DNA from 2 places in the Colwellia sp. PAMC 21821 genome. Region 2 is predicted to be linked to the other one. Evidence: predicted binding sites of a transcription regulator. Region 2 holds the regulator's gene; the other holds the start of a gene.
What was found. The regulator FNR, encoded in region 2, switches genes on or off when oxygen is low (the NO sensors DNR and NnrR bind a similar motif). The targets are predictions, from matches to a motif close to TTGATCTAGATCAA.

Region 1: a site for FNR is predicted at 1,543-1,556, ahead of clpB (ATP-dependent chaperone ClpB). Genes of this name have one in related genera too.

Annotation. Positions count from the first base shown of each region.
Region 1 is NZ_CP014943.1:3,456,905-3,460,121, reverse strand. It holds gene clpB (ATP-dependent chaperone ClpB) at 1-1,446, opposite strand, end outside; gene pgeF (peptidoglycan editing factor PgeF) at 1,591-2,418, opposite strand; gene rluD (23S rRNA pseudouridine(1911/1915/1917) synthase RluD) at 2,408-3,217, opposite strand, start outside.
Region 2 is NZ_CP014943.1:330,193-333,409, reverse strand. It holds gene uspE (universal stress protein UspE) at 1-685, opposite strand, end outside; gene fnr (fumarate/nitrate reduction transcriptional regulator Fnr) at 923-1,642, opposite strand; gene A3Q33_RS01305 (sulfite exporter TauE/SafE family protein) at 1,687-2,349, opposite strand; gene ccoS (cbb3-type cytochrome oxidase assembly protein CcoS) at 2,354-2,641, opposite strand; gene A3Q33_RS01295 (heavy metal translocating P-type ATPase) at 2,638-3,217, opposite strand, start outside.

The DNA.
Region 1 (3,217 bases), 1.8 Mb from region 2:
TGCGTGTTCTAAATCAGTTTTAATGGCTTGTGTACCGTGCAATGCCGCTTTTTCAGTTTTCCATATTTCATCTAATTCGTCATAACTGGCTTGGCAAGTGGCGATATCATCTGAGATCAAATCCAAACGCTTTTTAGAAGCAGAATCTGAATCTTTCGACAAGGCTCGTTGTTCTAGCTTTAGTTGAATTAAACGACGCTCTAATCTATCTAAATTTTCTGGCTTAGAATCCATTTGCATTCGAATACTAGAAGCCGCTTCATCGATAAGATCAATGGCTTTATCTGGCAGTTGACGGTCACTAACATATCGATGTGATAATGTAGCCGCAGCAACAATAGCAGGATCGGTAATTTCTACATTATGATGGAGTTCATAACGTTCTTTAAGACCACGTAATATAGCAATGGTGTCTTCTACACTGGGTTCGTCTACCAATACCTTTTGAAAACGTCGCTCCAATGCGGCATCTTTTTCAATATATTGGCGATATTCATCTAAGGTTGTTGCACCAACACAATGTAAGTCACCACGAGCAAGTGCAGGCTTTAACATATTACCAGCATCCATAGCACCGTCGCTTTTACCCGCCCCAACCATAGTATGTAGTTCATCAATAAATAAGATCACCTGCCCTTCAAGTTGGCTTAACTCGCTAAGTACGGCTTTAAGACGTTCTTCAAACTCTCCACGATATTTAGCACCGGCAACCAGTGCGCCCATATCAAGTGATAAAACTCGTTTATTTCGAATACCTTCTGGTACTTCATGATCTACAATGCGTTGGGCTAGCCCTTCAACAATGGCTGTTTTACCTACGCCTGGCTGACCAATCAATACTGGGTTATTTTTAGTACGGCGTTGGAGTACCTGAATGGTTCGCCTAATTTCATCGTCGCGACCAATAACGGGGTCTAGTTTACCTTGCTCTGCTCGTTCGGTTAAATCAACCGTATATTTATCGAGTGCTTGGCGAACTTCTTCAGCATTGGCATCATCAACATTTTTTCCACCACGAATATGGACTATTGCGTCTTGCACACGTTGTTCGCTGGCCCCTAAGGCCTTTAAAATTTGGCCTAGTTTGCCTTTATCTTGTAACGCCGCCAGAATAAATATTTCTGAGGATATAAATTTATCGCCATGCTTTTGGGCAAACTTATCACAAAGGTTTAAAATATTACCCATTGCAGACGACAGTTGTACTTCACCGCCCGTGCCAGAAACTTGCGCTAACTCTGCGATAGCAGCTTCAACTTGCGTTCTTAACGTTCTTACATTAATACCGGCACTTTTTAACAATGGAATAATGCTACTAGCGTTTTGGTTTAACAACGCGAGCATTAAATGTATAGGTTCTATGAATTGATGATCTTTACCTAATGCAATGGATTGTGCATCAGATATTGCTACTTGAAAAGTCTGGGTAAATCGTTCTAAACGCATTAACGTTCTCCTAATGCCATATTACTGGGCTTACAGTATAGTTACCTATGAGATAAGGACAGTAAGGAGCATTTTCAAGCAAAAAACAACGAAAGTTTGATATAGGTCAATTGATAGGCGTTAAAAAATAAAGAGGATAAACGATTAATTTAAACAGATCACACTCGCCATGCGTCCCGTTTTTCCATCTCTTCGATAAGAGTAATATTTATCACTTTGCTCAAAAGTACATTCCGCAAGTTTAGCCACACTTTTCACTCCCAATGCGAAAAGTTGTAATTCGGCAATTAACGGTAAATTAGCAAGATACTTTAACGGTTTTATATCATCACTTAATTGCGTTATAGGTTGAAAAGCAGCGATGAATTTTGGCGATATTTTACAGAATTCCTGTTTTACATCTTCGCCAACTTCAAAAGCCTTAACACCAATACAAGGTCCCAGCCAGACAATAATTTCCTCTGGTGGGCTTAGCATGGTTGAGATTGTTTGCTCAATAATATTTGCAGCTAGTGGTCGCCAACCAGCATGAATTGCAGCAATTTCGCTACCTTTTTTATTTGATAATAAAATAGGTAAACAATCGGCTGTCATTATCGCTAAAGCAATATGTCTATTACGTGTTATGGCTGCATCAGCAACAATAGGCGTATTATTATGCTTTTCAAGCACGGCGACATTATTACCATGAACTTGATCTAGCCATTGAATTTTTGTCTTGCTAGGTAGGTATTTATGTAGTGACTTTCGATTTTGAGCAACCGCAGTAGCACAATCACCAACATGATCGCCTAAATTAAAAGCATTAAACTCTGATGGCTTATTTTTTGTATGAGTAATATTTGTTTGGGACGATTCAACATTGCTAGATGTTGATGGGTTATTAGCGGGTAAACGGGTAGTAGTAATGGCCAACACATTGGCTGTTGGCCATTTAATAAAAACTACATTATCAGGTGACTTAGTAATCACTATCGATGAGATGAATTTTTGTATCTTTACGTAACATGTCAGCTAACGCCACCATATCGTCTGGAACATCAGCATGCCAGGTCATTTGCTCACCTGTTATAGGGTGAAATAATGATAACATTGCCGCATGTAAAGCTTGGCGTTTAAATTGACGTAATAACTCGCGTAACTCTTCTGATGCATTTTTTGGCGGACGCGGGCGGCCGCCGTAAACTGGATCACCCACGAGTGGATGAGTAATATGCGCCATATGAACACGAATTTGGTGAGTTCGACCCGTTTCTAATCGTAAACGTAAACGAGTATGTAGCCTGAACTTTTCCATTACACGATAATGCGTTATCGAAGGGCGACCTGAAAAAGTAACCGCCATATGAGTACGTTTTGTCGCGTGACGGCCAATAGGCTCATCCACCAAACCACCTGCGGTCATAATACCACTGGCAATAGCTTCGTATTCACGGGTAATTTCACGCGCCTGTAATGATTCTACTAAATTTGTCTGAGCAGCAATCGTTTTTGCCACCACCATCAACCCAGTAGTATCTTTATCTAAACGATGAACAATACCGGCACGAGGCACAACATCTAGCTGTGGACAATGATGTAGTAAAGCATTAAGAACCGTGCCATCAGGGTTACCGGCACCTGGGTGCACAACAAAACCTGCTGGTTTATTAATGACTAATATATCATCATCTTCATAAACTATATTTAAAGGTAAATCTTGCGCCTGAAAGCGAACTTCCGATTCAACCTCAGTGTCGATGGCAATAAGCTCACCACCGAACATTTTTTC
Region 2 (3,217 bases):
GCATTGCCTTCTTATGATGCTTTAACATGGCGAGGTTATAATCACTGGCATTAAACTCTGGAATTTCTATCGCGATATTTACCGGTGTACCTGGGAATGAATTAACGAGGTGCAAATTTGCTTTCATGACCTTGGCGAGTTGTTTAGCTTCAGCGGTAATTTTATCGTTAAGCGCTTTATGCTCTTCTTCTTCGCTGCCAATATTTAACGCGGCTATAATGTTGCCATTTTCAGGCCATAAATGCTCTTTCACGAGTAAAACAGGGCAAGGACATTTTCTCAAAATATGCCAATCAGTAGGGGTAAATATCACTGATTTAAATTTGTCGTGTTGGTGTGTCCCTTTTATAACAATGTCGTAACCGTTATCGATAACTTTGGCAATAATTTGCTCAAAAGGACGGTTATGCCAGATAACCTGACAATCAATTGTAATACCGGTTACATCAAGTTCAGCAAGTAAAGACTCCAACCATTGTGTGCGATCATTGATAACAGATTTGCACATAGCTTCACGTTCATCACCTGACAGCATAGTAGTCATTTCATAAGAAAAATCATATATGGTCAAAAATGCTGTAATGCTAGCACCTGTTTTACGTGCTAATTCTATTGCACGATTTAGCGCTTTTTGATCTTCTGTTGTTGGGTCAACAATAGCGAGTATTTTTTGATACTTTTCCATAGCTAATTCCTTTGTCAATTGCCTGCTGGTATTACCAAACTGAGAAATAAATAATATGTTTGATACTATAACAATAGCTTATTTTAAAAAAATAATAGTTGTTTTAAATCAAATTATTATTGTTTTTATTTAATTATTTCACGCTTAGCATAGCCTGAAATAGCCGAATAAGGAAGCCTAGATAAGTAGATGGAAAGTAAATAAAAAGTAGACGAAAAAATGTGGGAAAACGCTGGTTTAAAGCCCAGCACAGAGGTTTAATTTTTCGCTATTTAGAATGGTAATTAATTTACCATTAACGGTTATTAAGCCATTTTTATGGAAGCGATTTAGTAATCGGCTTATGGTTTCAACCGTTAAGCCAATATAATTGCCAATGTCACTGCGTGTCATTGATAAGCGAAACTCAGAAGCGGATAAACCACGGGCATGATATCGAATACTTAAGGTACTAATAAAGGTTGCTAAGCGCTGCTCTGCATTTTTACGGTTAAGTAATGTTAGCATTTCATGATCTTCACGAATTTCAGTGCTCATCATACGCAAAATCTGTTTTTTTAACTTTGGCATACTGTTAGATAAATTATCGAGCGTATTATAGGGGATCTCACAAATCATTGAGGTTTCTAATGCCTTTGCAAAGCTTGGGTGTTTAGCATTGGCTATAGCATCAAAGCCAAGTAAATCACCCGCTAAATGAAAGCCAGTAATTTGTTCTTCGCCTAGTTTATTAATGGTGTAGGTTTTGAAGGTGCCAGATCTAATAGCGTAAAGCGCTTTCATTGGCTGACCATCGTTAAATATTTGCTCACCTTTTTGGATCGGAAGCTTACGATCAATAATATTATCTAAGGTTTCTAGCTCATGATCATTAAGAGAAAAGGGTAAGCACAACTCACTGATACTACAGTTTTGGCAGTGAATATGTTGCTGGTCTACACACGATTTATTATTCATAAAAGCCTATAAATATTTCCATGAAGATCACCATAGTAGATACGTTAAAGATATGCAATCAGTATAGTATAAATGCCATATATAACGACTAACATAGCCGCTATTTTTCTAAATAGAGCATGACTTAATAGCGACTTAACGCTGAAAGTCCCTAATGATACTGAAAGTAGAGCGGGCAAAGTGCCAAGGCCAAAGAAAAACATGATCAAGGCACCATTAAGTACGTCGGCACTTGCTAATGACCAAGTTAAAGTAGAATAAACTAAACCACAAGGTAACCAACCCCAAAGCGCGCCTAACGCGAATGCACTTTTTATGTTTTTAATCGGTATAAATTTTTTGGTGTGTGGTGATATATGACGCCATACATTTTTGCCTAAATGCTCGACTCGGCTCAACCACATTAACCACTGACCAAGGTATAAACCCAACAAGATAAGAAAAACGCCCGCGATAGTTTTTAATATCGCAACGGGAAAACCTATATTTTTTGCGGCCATTGAACTGGTGAATGCGACTAAGGCGCCTATCAAACTATAAGAGGCTATGCGACCAAAGTTATAGGCAAATATAATGGCATATTTTTTATGACGAGCGGTATCCGATATCGCGGTGGTTAACATGGTGCTAATACCGCCACACATTACCACACAATGGCCAGAGCCAAGTAATCCGATAACAAAAGCTGAAAAAAAATCAAGATTCATGGCGTTATTTATCGACCTGATTATCGTTCTGATTATCTACTTGATTCTTAGCTTTATTTGTTTCATTTGTTTGATTGTCTTTGAACTCAGTCTCTTTCACCTGAGTAACGTTAAGTGAAGCACTGGTACTTTTATTGTGACTGACTTTGTCATGTTCATCATCAAATAAAATGCTCATACCTTGTTTTTCTAAGTCATCAAATTGTTCGGTTTTTACCGCCCAAAAAAAGAGATAAATACCGATAGTGGTCAGTAATACTGCAATGGGAATTAATACGTAAATTATGCTCATTTTTTTAAAAGCCTTAATGAATTACTTACTACTAAAATTGAACTGGCCGACATACCAATTACGGCCATATAGGGTGCAATATGACCCGTAACCGCTAACGGTAATACAATGGCATTATAACCAAAAGCCCAAAGATAGTTTTGCTTTATAATGCGCGCCGTTCGCACCGAAACCTGTCGTAATGTTTGCACGCCTTTAAGCTTGTTGTTCAGTAATATCACATCGGCACCGTTTTTAGCAATATCGGTACCACTACCCATGGCAATCGATAAATGCGCTGCGCCGAGCACAGGACTATCGTTTACACCATCTCCTATCATAGCGACCGTGTGTGTGGCTTGTTGCTGTTTTATGGCATTTACCTTGTCTTGAGCTGATAAGTTAGCTTGTACACTGTTAATTTGCAGTGTTGATTGCAATTTATTGCAGCCTTGCAGGTTATCGCCCGATAACATGGTGGTTTCAATGTCTTGTTGATGAAGAAACGCTATTAAGGGTTTAGCGTCATCACGTAAACCATCATTTAAATAAAATTCAGCGACTAATGTTTCACCTTGCATTAATACACACTGCGCG